DNA from 2 places in the Bacillus sp. NMTD17 genome. Region 2 is predicted to be linked to the other one. Evidence: riboswitches for the same ligand, from Rfam matches in the RefSeq annotation. Region 2 holds a riboswitch; the other holds the start of a gene.

Region 1 (8,655 bases), on a different contig from region 2:
CTCTGTAAACGGGACAGATGCGCCTGTGTCTTTACTAATTTGCACCATGGTGACTGAGCCTGTAAAGCAAGGTTCCTGCTGCTCATTTTCTCCTAAATAATGAAGGATGAGTGAGCTTGATCCGACCTTTTCCGGCTTGACATACACACGAAGCCTCTCCCCAATCTCTACCTGCTTGATGTAATCACATTGCAGGTTTGCGACGACTGTAATGGTCTCCCTCACACGTTTCATCCGTTTATCAACAATTCCCGTCTTTTGAAAAAAGGCAATTCGTGCCTCTTCGAAATACACAAAAGGGGTGACATTGTTCATATGGCCAAACATATCCGTTTCTGAAAAACGAACGGTGGTTTCGACATAAAATCGAAAGGATGCCCTCCACTCTTCAAATGGTTCTTCAATATATGACGGCAATCTCACTTGATCATCTCCTTATTTGGAAACAAAACGCCTCTCCCGTATTGGAAGAGGCGTTTGTTTATATGTTGCATCCAGCCTCTTAAACACTCATCATGATTGGCAAAGAGGACTGAATGTGATGTTATTCTGCGTGATCGCTTCCGAAGAAGTTACGGAATGCTTGTAAAGTTGTATCTCGGTTAAGTGCTGCAATTGACGTTGTCAGCGGGATTCCTTTCGGACAAGCCTGCACACAGTTTTGGGAGTTCCCGCAGTTCGCAAGACCGCCGTCCCCCATAATTTCTTCTAGACGGTCAGACTTATTCATCGCACCTGTCGGATGTGCGTTAAATAAACGGACTTGTGAAAGCGGTGCAGGGCCCATAAAGGAAGACTTATCATTCACGTTTGGACAAGCTTCAAGGCAGACACCACATGTCATACATTTAGAAAGCTCATACGCCCATTGACGTTTTTTCTCAGGCATTCTTGGTCCAGGACCGAGATCATATGTGCCATCGATCGGTACCCATGCTTTCACCTTTTTCAAGGAATTGAACATCCGGCTTCTATCAACCTGCAAGTCTCTCACAACCGGGAATGTCTTCATCGGCTGAAGACGAATCGGCTGATCTAACTGATCGATGAGTGCTGTACATGACTGGCGCGGTGTTCCATTAATGACCATGGAACAAGCTCCGCACACCTCTTCAAGACAGTTCATATCCCAGTTAATCGCTGTTGTTTTTTCCCCTTGTTTATTGACCGGGTTCCGTCTTATTTCCATAAGGGCGGAAATGACGTTCATATTTGGGCGGTAAGGGATTTCGAATTCTTCATCATAAGGCTTTCCATCTGCTGTATCTTGACGTGTGATAATGAATTGAATCGTGTTTTTTTCACTCATCTTATTTCTCCACCTTTTTCTTCGAGTAATCTCGTTTACGAGGTGCAATTAACGATACATCGACGTCCTCATAGTGGAATGCAGGCTTTTGATTTTTCCCTTTGAACGTAGCCATCGTTGTTTTTAGGAATTCTTCATCGTTTCTCTCTGGGAAATCCGGTTTGTAGTGTGCGCCTCGGCTTTCATTCCGGTTGTATGCCCCGATCGTAATGACTCTTGCCAGCTGAAGCATGTTGTCAAGCTGACGTGTGAAGGCAGCGCCTTGGTTGCTCCATGAAGCTGTATCGTTGATGTTAATCTGCTTGTAGCGCTCCATTAATTCTTCGATCTTCTGATCTGTTTTTAAGAGTTTGTCATTGTAACGAACCACTGTGACGTTATCCGTCATCCATTCTCCAAGCTCTTTATGAAGCACGTATGCATTTTCTGTTCCGTCCATGCTGAGGATGTTGTCCCATTTCTCCTGCTCTTTCTTCACAGCGCTGTCAAATGTTGCAGAAGATAGGTCTTCCGCAGATTTTTCAAGGCCGCTAATGTACTTGACCGCATTTGGTCCAGCGACCATCCCGCCGTAAATCGCAGAAAGCAGTGAGTTTGCACCAAGTCTGTTTCCGCCGTGCATAGAGTAATCACATTCTCCGGCAGCGAATAGACCTTTGATATTCGTCATTTGATCATAATCAACCCATAATCCGCCCATTGAATAATGAACAGCAGGGAAAATTTTCATTGGAAGCTTACGCGGGTCATCACCCATGAACTTTTCATAGATTTCAATGATGCCGCCAAGTTTAATATCAAGTTCTTTTGGATCTTTATGAGAAAGATCGAGGTATACCATGTTCTCTCCGTTGATGCCAAGCTTTTGCTCGACACATACGTCGAAGATTTCACGCGTTGCGATATCACGCGGTACAAGGTTCCCGTATGCTGGGTATTTTTCTTCAAGGAAGTACCAAGGTTTCCCGTCTTTATATGTCCAAACACGTCCGCCTTCACCACGAGCCGATTCACTCATGAGACGAAGCTTGTCATCTCCAGGGATCGCTGTTGGGTGAATTTGAATGAATTCTCCATTTGCGTAATGAGCACCTTGCTGATAGACGATGGATGCAGCAGATCCAGTGTTGATCATCGAGTTCGTTGATTTACCGAACACAATTCCAGGACCACCAGTTGCCATGATCACTGCATCTGAACGGAAGGATTCAATTTCCATTGTCGTCAAGTTCTGCGCGACAATGCCTCGGCATACTTCCTCGTCATCTAACACAGCGCCAAGGAATTCCCAGCCTTCATATTTCGTGACAAGCCCTGCTACTTCATAGCGGCGAACCTGCTCATCTAGTGCATATAATAGCTGCTGACCTGTTGTAGCTCCAGCAAATGCTGTACGGTGGTGCTGTGTTCCCCCGAAGCGGCGGAAGTCCAGTAATCCCTCTGGTGTTCTGTTAAACATGACACCCATCCGATCAAGTAAGTGGATAATGGACGGCGCTGCTTCACACATTGCCTTTACTGGCGGCTGGTTGGCTAAGAAATCTCCGCCATACACCGTGTCATCAAAATGCTCATAAGGTGAATCCCCTTCACCTTTTGTATTGACCGCTCCGTTGATTCCGCCCTGTGCACAGACAGAATGCGAACGTTTCACAGGTACGATTGAAAATAGTTTAACAGCTGTTCCCGCTTCTGCTGCTTTGATAGTTGCCATGAGACCAGCTAAGCCGCCTCCGACAACGATGATGCTAGAATTACTCATTGTAGCCCCTCTCCCTCTTCTACTAATCTATTTCCTCTTAAACAAAAGCGAAAATTGCTCTTAGCCCTACATATGAAAGCGCTATAAATATACCTAATGTCACATATGTGGAGATTCTTTGTGAGCGTGGTGAAACAGTAATTCCCCAGCTGACAGCAAATGACCACAAGCCATTAGCAAAGTGGAAAATAGTAGATAAAACGCCGACAATATAGAAGCCTAGCATAAATGGAGAGCTTAAAATATTCGCCATCATGTCATAGTTCACTTCAGCTCCAAGCTGAGCTTGAATTCGTGTTTCCCATACGTGCCAAGTGACAAAAATTAATGTGATGATACCTGAAATCCTTTGCAGTCTGAACAACCAGTTTCTTAAGTAACTGAAGCGAGACGTGTTGTTTTGTGCCGTAAAGGCTATGTACACCCCATAAACAGCATGATAGATCAGTGGTAAGAAAATCACGAACAGCTCAAGTGCATATCTGAATGGAAGCTGTTCCATAAAGTGTGCAGCTTTGTTAAACGCCTCTGGTCCATTCGTCGCAAAGTGGTTAATCACTAAGTGCTGTACTAAAAATAGACCGACCGGAATGACGCCAAGCAAAGAATGCAATCTCCGATAAAAAAATTCTTTGTTCCCCGACATTACTTTACCCCCTAGTAAAAAGTGCAATTGCTGAAAATTGTCTTACCCCCGCTTCTTTCAATTGTAAGCACTTTATTCAAATTTATTGACAATTTCATTTTACTCCTATGTCAAAAAAGCGTCAAGAAACCGCGTACATAAATTAAAATTTTCCGAAATTTAAAAGTTTTAAATCAAAATTCGTTTTACTACAATAAGAATTTCTTAGACTTCAGGGAAAACTCTGTCATCATATGCTTACATAAGCTATAATAAATTGTTGAAAGAGGGGAGCCGTACAATGAATAAATTCGAATCTAACTTAGAACAGCTAAAAGAAATTGAAGTCAATGGATTTGCCTACGAGCTGATACGCGAAGTTCTGCTGCCTGATATTTTGGGTCAGGATCATTCATCTATGATGTATTTTGCGGGTAAACTGCTTGCTCGTAAATTTCCTCAAGAGTCATGGGAGAAGATCCCCGAATTTTTCCATGATGCCGGATGGGGAACGCTCACGATGGTCCATTCGAAAAAACAGGAAATTGAGTTTGAGCTCGAAGGTCCACTTGTATCAAATCGAATCACCTATCAAAAGGAGCCATGCTTTCAGATGGAAGCGGGTTTTATTGCTGAACAAATTCAGCTTCTCAACGAGCACGTGGCTGAATCTTATGAACAAGTGAAAAAGCGTGCTGATAAAGTCATTTTAACCGTTAAATGGGATTTAAGAGACCCTAGCTAACACTCTTTATGAAAGGCGCGGACTTCAGGTCACGCCTTTTTGTAGTCTTCTTCTATCATAGCATACTTAGTGAATGGGTTTACGCACGTTTTCCTTTCTGGTATGCGGCGCTTTCCATTAAAAAAGAGGTGCACTCTTTCATGAGATACACCTCCCTGCCTTTTTAAGAGTGAGCAGTTGCACTCACCTTTGATAAATCAAACGCATCATGCAGCGCTTCAACTGCTTTGACCATATCATCTCGTCCAACCACTGTTGAGACTTTGATTTCAGACGTACTGACCATTTTCACTTGTATGTCTTTTTCCGCTAACACAGCGAACATTTCAGCGGCTACTCCTGGATTTGAGACCATACCAGATCCAACGATAGATACTTTGGCTAATTTACTTTCTGTCTCGATCTGCTCGTAGCCAAGCGCTCCTTTATACTCTTCTAATACTTCAACTGTTTTGGACAAATCATCCGTTTTCACAGAGAAAGAGATGGACGTCTGATTGGTGCTTGTGACGGACTGAATGATGATATCGACATTGATATTTTGCTTCGCAAGCGTCGTAAAGATGGTCGACAATGTGGTGAGACCGCTTGAAAGACCGCACACCGTCACGCGTGTAATCTGATCCTCAAATGCAATGCCTCTGACGACTAAATTTTGTTCCATGGATGATTCCTCCTCAATTAACGTACCCGATTCATTTTCAATACTAGAACGGACTTCTAGTGGGACTTGATAATTTTTTGCAAATTCAACAGCTCTCGGATGCAAGACGCCAGCTCCTAAATTAGCCAGTTCGAGCATCTCATCGTATGAAATACCTGCAAGTTTCCGCGCGGATGGTACATAACGCGGATCTGTCGTAAACACTCCTGGTACATCTGTGTAAATATCACATTTATCAGCCTTTAATGCGGCAGCAAGTGCCACAGCCGTTGTATCTGATCCACCGCGTCCAAGTGTTGTGATATGTAAGTCATCTGCAATTCCTTGGAAGCCAGCTACAACAACGACTTTTCCCGCACTTAATTCCTCTTTTATTCTTGATTCATCAATATCCACGATTCTTGCGTTACCATGTACTTGCTCTGTTTTCATACCAGCCTGCCAGCCTGTAAAGGAAATGGCATCATAGCCTTTTGCTTGCAGCGCCATCGTTAATAAGGAAATGGTCACTTGCTCTCCAGTTGCGAGCAGCATATCCATTTCTCTTTTGCTTGGATGATCTGTGAGTTCTTTCGCTAGGTCTACTAGAACATCCGTAGATTTGCCCATTGCCGACACAACCACAACCACATCATGTCCGGCCTCGCGTTCAGCGATGACTCTCTCTGCGGCATTGCGAATTTTTTCTGTTGATCCAACGGACGTTCCGCCAAATTTTTGTACAATTAGTCCCATGTCTACCACCCTTTTTCAAAAGATCACGTGTGAGAGAAGAGGCAAGAAGCGGCTTTGGAGACTGTCTGCTCACTGCAAATAAAAAAGCAATGAGAGAACAGATCTCCCATTGCTTTAAAATCATCATTAAACGATGCAAACAATGAGATAGCCCTCCAAGAAATACATTCTTGACAGCCCTACATTTCTTCAATGTACAGCCAGCGAATAAAATGAGTGGATTTTATTCACTTCGGCGACGCTCCCCTTTCAGCCCTCTTCCTAGATCCCATCGATCTCTGAAGGCTTACTCTTGAAGTTCGCACCTCTATCTTCAACAAACAACACGTTCATTTATTAAATTTAGTCACAAGCTTAACAGACTTTTGGAAAAAGTACAATCTATTTTTTTAATGCTTCCCTTAAAAGTTCGGCCGTCTGTTTCGGGATGCCAGCCTCCTGAAAGTCTTGGATAGAGGCTTCTTTCATCTTTTTCACAGAGCCAAAATGTTTAAGAAGCTGTTTTTTACGCTTTTCTCCGATACCTGGCACATCGTCTAAAATAGATTGAAATGCATTTTTTCCTCGCAGCTGCCTGTGAAAGCTAATAGCGAACCGGTGCACTTCATCTTGAATGCGCTGCAATAAATAGAAGGCCTGGCTATTCCGCTCCAGCGCAACAATTTCCAGTGTATCTCCTATCATCAGATTCGAAGTCCGGTGCTTTTCATCTTTCACTAGACCTGCCACTGGGACAGACAGATTCAATTCATTTTCAAGCACATCTATCGCTGCATTGATCTGTCCCTTTCCTCCGTCAATTAAAATTAAATCTGGCAGCGGCAGCTCATCCTTTAACACGCGGGTATATCGCCTTCTAATGACTTCACGCATCGATGCATAATCATCTGGCCCTGTGACGGTTTTAATTTTGTATTTTCGGTATTCCTTTTTATACGGCTTCCCGTCCTGAAAGACGACCATGGCAGAAACCGGGTCTGCACCTTGAATATTCGAGTTATCAAATGCTTCAATCCGGTACGGCATATAAATATTTAGTGCATCCCCAAGCTGCTTCACCGCACCAATGGACCGCTCTTCATCACGCTCAATGAGCGAAAATTTTTCTTTTAAGGCGATTTTGGCATTTTGATGGGCAAGTAAAAGCAAATCCTTTTTCTTTCCTTTTTTCGGCTGATGAACGTTCGTCTCGAGCAATTGTTCAATCATCTCTTGATCTACGCTGTCTGGCACCAAAATTTCCTTCGGCAGAAAGTGATTGTTCTTTGCATAAAATTGCCCCATAAACGTGAGGAACTCTTCCTCAGGGTCTTGATACATAGGAAATAGGCTGACATCGCGTTCAATCAATTTCCCCTGCCTGATGAAGAAGACCTGGACACACATCCAGCCCTTGTCATAGGCATATGCAAAGACATCTCGATCTGATAAATCGCTCATCGTCATTTTCTGCTTTTCCATCGTTGAGTCGATGTAAGCGATTTGGTCTCTCAGTTCTTTTGCCCGTTCAAACTCTAATTGTTCGGCGGCTTCCTGCATCTTTTCGTTTAGTTCTTTTTTGATTTGCTGATGCCCTCCGTTTAGAAACCTTGTGATTTCGTCCACGAGCTGCTTATTCGTTTCTTGAGAAATGTCATATACGCACGGCGCGAGACATTGTCCAAGATGATAATATAGACAGACGCGATCAGGAAGGGTTGCACATTTTCTCAGTGGATATAAACGGTCGAGCAGCTTCTTCGTTTCTCTGGCTGCTTGTACGTTCGGGTATGGTCCGAAATATTTCCCTTTGTCCTTTTTCACATTGCGGGTGACGATCAGCTTAGGATGCCGTTCATTCGTAATTTTAATAAAAGGATACGTTTTGTCATCCTTAAGCATGACGTTGTATTTTGGGTCGTATTTTTTGATTAAATTTAGCTCTAAAATGAGTGCCTCGATATTAGAAGAGGTGACAATGTATTCAAAGTCCTCAATTTCACTGACAAGCCGCTGCGTTTTGGCGTCATGAGATCCCGTGAAATAAGAGCGCACTCTATTTTTTAAGACCTTTGCCTTTCCCACATAAATGACTGTATTTTGTCGATCTTTCATTAAGTAGCAGCCTGGTTGATCTGGCAAGACCGATAGCTTTTCTTTGATCAGTTTGTTCATATTTTCATCCGTCCTTGTTTTCCTCTTTCACTCCTTCTAGTGTATCACGAACATTTGTTTTATACCATGTTGAAAGAAAAGCGGCTCTCGTCTTTACGAGAACCGCTTCATTGAGTATGCCGCTCGGGCATAGACAGGTTTATAGATGTTTGTTGACAAGTTCAGCAAGTGCTTCTTTTGGTTTGAAACCAACAGATGTTTCTACCACTTCACCGTCTTTTAAAACAAGAAGTGTTGGGATACTCATCACGCCGTATTTACCAGCAGTTTCTTGGTTATCGTCTACATCAATTTTTACAATTTTCATTTTGTCGCCCATTTCTTGATCAAGTTCTTCAAGAACTGGAGCAATCATTTTACATGGTCCGCACCATGGTGCCCAAAAGTCCGCAAGAACAACACCTTCTGCAGTTTCTTGTGAAAATGTTGCGTCAGTCGCTTTTACGATTGCCATTATTCATTCCTCCAATGTAAATTATGCTTTTTAGTATAGCATCTACCAATGTGACTTGCGAATGAAATGCTTACGAATCATTTTTTATGAAATGAATTAAAAAACAAACCGTACAATCGCACCAATGACAACAATTGCACCGATAATCATGAGAATCGTTCTAAGCATATAAATAACTCCCTTTCCGCTTCATTTACAATGTATGAT
Region 2 (8,655 bases):
GCAGACCATAGCGATACGAGTACCATAATGTCATGACGATAATAATAGTGAGTGCAAGACCTGCAATCAAGATGGTTCTATATTGATTTAAAGCATCTGTCTCTTTATCATACAATTCGTCTGGGCTATATACTTTGTTTGGTACCGAAACGATCAAATATAGACTTTTATTCACTCTGATATAAGATAGGTCACTTCTAAACTCCCAAGGCTTCGATTGGTACTTAAGCAATTCAACATCTGTTACGTTATGTTTCAAATCGTTTTTGGCTCGAATGCCTTTTAAGTATTTTCCTTCTTCATTAAACAGGTGTACCGATCCATTCATTCTTTTCAAGAATTCTATCGTTTCAAGCGAATATTGAGAAAGTGCAGCCAGATTTTTCTCATGCTGCTTAAGATAATTGGCTACCTTTGTGCTGTTCGTTTTGAACCCATATAACACGATAAAGCTTTCTTGATCAATCTCAATTGGCCAGAAGTACATCTTGTAATCTTTAAATTGTCTTTTTTCAAAGATCTTGATCATTTCATCCTTTTGATAGGATGTTGGAATATTTTTAGGAAGGTGATAGCTATATACGTTATGTTTTTTTGAATCAATCACTTGCAGCCAGCCGTCACGTTTTTTCACTGCTTGCTTGAGTTGATCTTCGGCTTCCATTTTGCCATCCTCGTTAAAATAGAGCCAGCTCATGAGTGTGTCCCCATCAGCCTTTGTTAAACCAGTTTCGGTCATATTCTCATAGTATTTTTTATAATATAGATTCTCAGTAAACGTATTCCCGATCAGCAGAATCGCAATGACGATAAACATCTGTCCGACAAAGTGAAAGAAAAGTTTTGTTCGTAAATTCATGAATTAATTAAGAACCTTCACAGGGTGCGGAATAAATTTATATCCCATACCACGGATGGTCACAATATATTCAGGCTGACTTGGATCTAATTCAATTTTTTCTCTCAGCTTTCGAATATGAACCATGACGGTGTTGTTATCACCATACGACGGGACGCCCCATACTTTCTCATAGATTTGATCTTTTGAAAGAACCACATTCGGATGATCACAAAAGTACTTCAGCAAGGATAGAAGCTGAGCTGAGCATGCCGTCATCTCTCCTCTCACTTTCAGTTCGGCTGAATGAGGATGATATGAGAAATGGGCATATTCATATTGGTTTTGAGCCTCTTCTTGCTCTTCCTGTAAGGAGATATATGTTCGGTTTAAGTGAGCCTTAATTCTAGCCACAAGCTCTAGCGGATTAAATGGCTTTGTAATGTAATCATCTGCCCCCTGCGCAAAGCCGGTCAGTTTATCTACATCAGACGTTCTTGCAGTTAAATAGAAAATGGGTGCTTTCGTATATTTTCTCATTTCAGGAAGAACATCAAAGCCAGACTTACCGGGCATCATCACATCTAGAAGTAAGAGGTGGATGTCCTCGTTTTTGACAACATCTAATGCTTCATCTGCATGGTAGGCTTTATAAATATGCTTGAATCCTTCTTTTTTTAATACGCGTTCAACCATTTTTACAATTGCTTCTTCGTCATCTGCAATCAATATTTTTGCTGTTTCCACGCATCTCTTTCCTTTCTAGCTATGATCTCTAACCGTATATTACCATTGTCTAAAGTAAAAAAGTACCTCTTTTCTGCATAAAAGCGAAAAAATATCAACTGGAGAAAATGGCAGTACTAGGAAGTTTCAGAGACGCAAAAAAACTCGGCTATTCCACCGAGTTCCTTTTACTTTTATTATCCATTCACAGCTTCTAGCTTTCTTTCATGATTCATTAAGTCATATGTTAAACAGATCGGCTTATTTGTTCTAGGATCAAGTACAATTTCTGCATCAATGTGGAATACCTGACCAAGCACCTCTTTGGTCATGACCTCATGAGGCGTCCCATCTTTGATGACTTTTCCTTGATTGAGGGCAATCATGTAATGAGAAAAACGTGCCGCATGATTCAAATCATGAATGACCATCAACACAGTTCGTCCCTGCTCTCTGTTTAACCGTTCTAACAGCTGAAGAATCTCGAGCTGATGCGCAAGATCCAAATACGTCGTTGGCTCATCTAATAGAAGCAGTTCTGTTTCCTGGGCAAGTGCCATCGCAATCCATACACGCTGACGCTGTCCACCGGAAAGTGCTTCAATTGGCCGGTCATGAAAAGCGATCATGCCCGTTTCCTCAAGTGCCCATCTGATGATTCGTTTATCTTCATTTGATAAGCGACCAAATCCATTTTGATGTGGGAAACGTCCATATGACACAAGCTCATACACTGTCAGTCCGCTTGGTGCTTCGGGCGTTTGCGGTAAGATCGCCATTTGTTTTGAAATTTCTTTTGTAGGCGTTTGATGAATAGCCTGACCATTTAAGTAAACAGCTCCTTGATGGGACTTCATGATCCGGGACATTGTTTTTAAAATCGTTGATTTCCCGCATCCATTCGGCCCGATCAGTGTTGTCACCTTGCCTTTTGGGATACTGATATTTAAATCATCTACAATCAAACGGTCCTGATAACCGATACAAAGCTTTTCTGTTTCGAGCGATTTCATATGTTTTTCTCCTTCCTCATTAGTTCGTTTTCATCAATAAGTAAATGAAGTAAGGTGCGCCTAAAGCAGAAACGACAAGGCCAACTGGCACCTCTGATGGTGCAAGTATGACGCGGCCAAGTGTATCTGCCAGTAATAATAACAGTGCGCCAATCAACGCGGAGGCCGGTATCATTCCTTGATGCTTTGGCCCAACAAGCTTTCTCGCCAAGTGCGGTGCGGCTAACCCTAGGAACGAGATACTACCTGCAACAGCGACACTTGCACCTGCTAATGCAACGGCAATCAGCATCAGAAAGCTTCTTTCTTTATGAACCGAGATCCCTAAGCCATAGGACAGCTGGTCACCTAAATTCATGATATTTAGGTAGCGTGCTCTCACAAGCGCTAACACAAGGAAAATGAGCATCCATGGCAGAACAGACAGGACATACGTCCAGCTTGAGCCCCAAATGCTTCCTGATAACCACACGATGGCTTGGTTAAAGTCATTTGGGCTCATTTTTAATTGGATGACCACAATCGCTGCTGAAAACGCAGCATTAACGCCAATTCCCGTTAAAATCAATCGAACAGGTGTGATGCCTTTTTTCCACGCTAACACATAGATGAGAAATGCAGCAAAGCCTGCACCTGCAAATGCGAAAAGCGGCAGTACAAAAATCGTCAAATTACCTAAGTTCGACATCGTGCCTTGGAATGCAAAGATAAAGAGCACAACGGCAAATCCTGCGCCCGCATTCACACCAAGAATACCGGGATCAGCCAAGCCGTTTTGAGAAACACCTTGCCAGATAGCTCCTGATACAGCGATGGAAGCACCAACAAGTAAAGCGATGATCATTCTTGGAAGTCTGAATTCGAACAGCACAAGCTCATCCATTTCACTTCCGAATCCAAAAAATGTTTTCAATGTATCTATCGGAGAAATACGAATTTCTCCGGTATTTAAACTAATCAGAAATACCGCGACGATGGCTAAAAAGATCATCAGCATCGTTCGTTTATATTTCTTTTTCTTTGCCTGCTGCACCATTTCCATTTAAATTCCGCTCCTTTCACGTCTAGCTAAATATAAGAAGAAAGGAACGCCTATAATCGCAGTAATGGCACCGACTGGCGTTTCAAATGGAGCATTGACTAGCCTTGCAGCAATGTCTGCATAAATTAACAAAATGGCACCTAAAATAGCTGAGCAAGGGATAATCCATCGATAGTCCACTCCGACCAAGAATCTAGTGACATGGGGAATGACAAGCCCGATAAAACCAATTGAGCCTGCCACCGACACAGCAGCACCGGTTAAAAGAATTACGACCAATATTCCTAGCACCTTGACCGTTTTCGTATACTGCCCGAGCCCTTTAGCCAATTCATCACCTAAGCTCAGTACAGTGATCGAGCGAGCAAGGATCATCGCAATCAAAAGTCCTGCAATAGCGACTGGAATAATGACCTGAATGTTGCTCCAATTCACACCTGCAACGCCGCCCGCATACCAAAAGCTCATGTCCTGAGCGACATCAAACCGGATGGCAATTGCTGAAGAGATGGAGCTTAAAAGTGCCCCAACCGCCGTACCTGCTAGTGCGAGCTTCACTGGGGTCAGTCCTCCCTTAGACAGAGTACCGACACCAAACACAATAGATGCACCGAGTGCGGCTCCAGCAAATGACCAAAGAATTAATGTGAAAGAAGATTGACCTGGGAAAAATGCAAATGCTATCGCAATCGCAAATGCAGAGCCATTTGTCACACCCATAATTTCAGGAGACGCAAGCGCATTTCTTGTCATCCCTTGCATGATGGCACCAGATACAGCTAAAAAGGCACCGACGAGTGCAGCCCCAACTGTACGCGGCAGCCTCAATTCCCGAATGATTTGATGTGAAGTTTGTTGTGGATCAAATTGAAAAATGGCTTCCCATACCGTGTGAAGATGAATATTTGCTGCTCCTAATGATACCGATAAAAAAAGACCAAATGCTAAAGCGATAATTCCTATGATGACAACAGCTGCTGTTCCAAAGGGTTTCGTGACAATATCCATTGCATCGTCCTTGGCTGGCAGCTGTTTATTCGATTGTGAGCCCAAAACCAGTCTCTTCCTTTCCGTTCATATCTATTCCTCATTAGTGATAATGATTATCAATCTCGAAGTCTAGTATATCATTTTCTTTTCTTTTTGAAATCATTGTTCTGAACATTTTCTTTATTTTCATCAAAAAACCGGGAGAAACTTACCATTTTTCTTTAGGTCCTAAAATAGCCGATGCATTTTTCATCCCATCATGTTACGATATAATTGAAATTGAGAATCATTATCAAAAGAAAGTGAATAGGAGAGAATCTTTGTGAAAAAACGATCGGGATTTCTTTTGATTTTCTTAGCCGTTCTTATGCTTTTTACAGCTGCTTGCGGCAGCACTTCAAATAAAAAATCTGGCGCCAACCAGAATGACACAATCACCTATCAGGATGTCAAAGGTGAGGTCAAACTCCCTAAAGATCCGAAACGAATTGTGCTTCTGGCGGAAAGCTACTATGGAGACCTCGTGACACTTGGCAAGACGCCAATTGCTGCAACTGCACCCATCTTTAAAAACCCTTTCTATAAGGGAAAAACGGATGGTGTCAAAAACCTTGGACCAACCCCTTCTGTCGAAAAGGTAGCGGCTTTGAAGCCAGATATGATTATCGCTTGGGGAGAAGACGAGAAATTTGATCAATACAAAAAAATTGCTCCAACCGTTGCAATTAAATACAATCAATATTCCTTTAAAGATCAGCTAAAAGAATTCGGTAAAATGACAGGTACACCGAAAAAAGCAGCAGAATGGATCACAAAATGGGATACAAAAATAGCTGAGGTAAAGCCTAAAGTAACAAAAGCGGTCGGCAGCAAAACCGTTTCAATCGTGTCGCCTTTTGATAAAGGTATTTATATCTTTGGAAACACCTTTGCGCGCGGAGGCGAAATCATTTATGACGAGCTGAAATTACGTGCGCCAAAGGCAGTTAAAAAAGACGCTATCGACAGCGGTGTCGGCTATGCAAATATTTCCCTTGAAAAGCTGCCAGAATACGCAGGCGACTATATTTTCACTAGTCCATGGAGTGGTTCAAAAAGTAAAGGAGACCAAGTGTATGAAAGCAGCATTTGGACATCACTGCCTGCTGTACAAAATAAACACGTATTTGAAATCGATCCTGTCGGGTACTTCTTTAATGACCCAGTGTCACTAGAAGGACAGCTTGAGTTTATTGTGGACCGATTAACATCCGCATCATAAAAAAAACGTTTCTCCATTTCTGGAGAAACGTTAACCTTATTCTGTTCCTTTGGCGAATCCTTTTGACATGAATGGATAAAGCAAAATACCTACTAAGAACAGACCGATCCCAAGTCCAAATGTTTTCAAATCAGCTGTGCCTGAAATAATGACCCAAGCGGAATACCCCATCGCAACAAGCGCAATGATTCCGTCTCTTGTTCGCTTCCCTTTTTGAAGATCATACGTGTCACCTTGCATGATGACCTTAAAGCTATAGATCGAAGACACAATATACGGAATGAGATACGCAAGTGTCGCTGATGTCGTTAAAAAGGTAAAAGCTTCATTAATCGTACGGGACATCACGGAGAAAATAAACAGTTGTGACATGATATTTGTAACCGTCAAAGCAAAAACAGGACTGCCTTTTTTGTTTGTTTTTGCAAATACTGCTGGGAAATCGCCAGCCTTTGCTGCTTGATACGGTACTTCTGAACCAAGTAAGATCCAGCCAAGCATCGAGCCAAATAAACAAATGATCGCAAGCAGTGCCATGACTATTCCGCCAGCCGGTCCAATAATGAGCTGAAGCACGTCAACGAATGGTTTATCTGAGCCTTGCAACTGATCATGCGGCAGGACGCCCATTGTAATCAATGTAATAATCATGTAGATGGAAAGTGCGATTAAAAGACCTGTAATCGTTGCACGTTTCACATCGCGCTGCGAGGATGCTCTCCCTGATAAAATCACAGCTGATTCGATGCCAATAAATGCCCATAGTGTGGAAATGGCCGCATGATGAATTTGGCCTCCAAGTCCGAGCACTCCTTCGCCTTCTGCTGCAACTGGGAAGTAATAATGTTCAAATAATGCCGTTTGGAATGCAAATAATCCCGCAACAATAAAAAGGACGAATCCAAGTACCTTTGAAAAGGTCGTAATAAAGTTTAATTTACTTGCAGCACTTAAGCTTGTAATTAAGATCGTATGTGTGCCCCAAAGAAGAATGGTACATACAATAAACGTTGTCAGCTGACCAAGTGTGATCGCTTCTTTTCCAAAGGTGAAAATCTCCGTCTTCACGGTGAGAATAGGGAAAAATGTCGTTAAATAACCGGCAAGACTCGTAATAATTGCGACATTACTAATCCAGCTTGCCACCCAATATCCCCAAACCATTGTAAAACCGGCCGCTTTCCCTTTTTTCGGATCGTTAAAAAGCGCTCTTGCATAACTTTGTGGTCCAGCCGTCAGCTGCGGCTTATGAATGGACAAATGCCCAAAAACAAGTGCAATCATCAGCACACCGCCACCTGTAACAAGCCATGCCATCGTCACACCTAAAGGACTGGCATGCTGGGCAAGTGTACTTGGCAGCATAAAGATGCCTGACCCTACCATATTTCCGACGACAAAAGCCGTCAATAACCAAAAACCCCATTTTTTTGTCTGTTCCATTTCCGTACCTCCGTTATATTCACTTCGGACCAGACCCGGCAGTATCTTCATTGATATATTCGTGAAGCAATGACTTGTATTCTTTATGTTCATCATGGGTCACTTTCTTAACAGCATACCCTTATCTTAGATACTCAGAACATAAAAAAAAGCCTGAACAACAGTCCATGCTTTTCAAAACATACACCTTGATCTCCGGATAGCCCTCCACGCTTCAAAGACGTGGCAGTCCTGCATTTATTCAATGCAGACCCAGCATAAAGAAAGTTGGAGCTCTCTCTACACTTCGGCGCTGATGCCTTTTTTCTCATGATCTTCGATTCCATCTCTCCCATGAGTGACTCATCATCCGCGCAACCTCTACCTCACTGAGACATAGCGTGAGGATTTCTATTCATTTTTACTACACGAAGGTTATCAAACATTCTCACATCTGTCAAAGGGAAAAACATAGAAAAAAGGCAGAGAATCATTTCTCTGCCTATTACCTGCTTATTGATCGTTGTTTTTCTTCTTTTGTACAGCTTCCTGAAGCGGATCGCCTGCTAGCTCTTTGCTTGCTTCTTCTAACAGCTGATCAACCTGCTTGTGGTCTTGCTCGCTTTTCGCCTTTTTATCCTTTTGGAAAAATGACATCGCTGTTTCCTCCCTTTTCATAAAATGCGGTTGCCTGTTTAATTTGTGCTACAGTGCGCCTCATTATACAAGGTGGAAAGGCTCAATCATCATGGAAGGTCTGTCTCATTTTTTGCAAATACGTCAAAAAGGTCTTTAAGTCTTCCTTTGTGAAGTCTGACATCATATGCTGAATCACCTTTCCGAAAAGACGTGTATGCTTTTCATAAATCGCTACCCCTTTTTCCGTAGCTTCTAACCGGACTAGCGTGGGGTCGTCTTTGTCACGTTCTCTCTGAATATAGCCCTGCTCACATAATTTATTGAGTGCAATGGAGGCTGCACCTGGGTTTAAGGAGAGTCTTTGTTTCAGCTCTTCGGCATGTGATACTTTGCCTTGTATCAAAATAGAAAGAGCATATATCTGCGGTGGCGTGATGTCTTTTTCTAACTCAAGTAACTTGCGGTTTAATTTACGGCTGACTTCATAATGTACGAGAACAATTTCTTTTAAAATGTCTGCATTACTCATCCGAATCGCATCCTTATCGTTAGTATCAACATGACTTCCCCCTTATTATAGAATGTTTTTCCAATCAGCCAACCCTTTTGTCCTCTTTTTCTTTAGAAATAAGCCTTGCTGAATGAATTCACCCTTGATATAGTGAGTACTTGAACAAAAGATAGAACAGGAGTACGCATCATGACAGGAAAAACACACATTATG

The links. A riboswitch is a leader RNA that binds a small molecule or an ion and turns the genes downstream of it on or off. The one in region 2 is predicted to bind lysine.
Region 1: it holds a riboswitch for lysine, as region 2 does, so the genes downstream of both, C6347_RS14800 (aspartate kinase) here and C6347_RS03825 (amino acid permease) in region 2, are expected to answer to the same signal.

The regions. Positions count from the first base shown of each region.
Region 1 covers NZ_PVRH01000005.1:110,350-119,004, reverse strand. The annotation lists gene C6347_RS14825 (acyl-CoA thioesterase) at 1-423, opposite strand, end outside; gene sdhB (succinate dehydrogenase iron-sulfur subunit) at 545-1,309, opposite strand; gene sdhA (succinate dehydrogenase flavoprotein subunit) at 1,311-3,071, opposite strand; gene C6347_RS14810 (succinate dehydrogenase cytochrome b558 subunit) at 3,109-3,717, opposite strand; gene C6347_RS14805 (YslB family protein) at 3,998-4,441, shown strand; gene C6347_RS14800 (aspartate kinase) at 4,605-5,840, opposite strand; lysine riboswitch at 5,981-6,158, opposite strand; gene uvrC (excinuclease ABC subunit UvrC) at 6,222-7,994, opposite strand; gene trxA (thioredoxin) at 8,134-8,448, opposite strand.
Region 2 covers NZ_PVRH01000001.1:749,854-758,508, reverse strand. The annotation lists gene C6347_RS03855 (HAMP domain-containing sensor histidine kinase) at 1-859, opposite strand, end outside; gene C6347_RS03850 (response regulator transcription factor) at 863-1,585, opposite strand; gene C6347_RS03845 (ABC transporter ATP-binding protein) at 1,762-2,577, opposite strand; gene C6347_RS03840 (FecCD family ABC transporter permease) at 2,597-3,619, opposite strand; gene C6347_RS03835 (FecCD family ABC transporter permease) at 3,620-4,672, opposite strand; gene C6347_RS03830 (iron-hydroxamate ABC transporter substrate-binding protein) at 4,932-5,870, shown strand; gene C6347_RS03825 (amino acid permease) at 5,907-7,313, opposite strand; lysine riboswitch at 7,506-7,684, opposite strand; gene sspJ (small acid-soluble spore protein SspJ) at 7,806-7,949, opposite strand; gene C6347_RS03810 (MarR family winged helix-turn-helix transcriptional regulator) at 8,032-8,460, opposite strand; gene C6347_RS03805 (metal-dependent hydrolase) at 8,632-8,655, shown strand, end outside.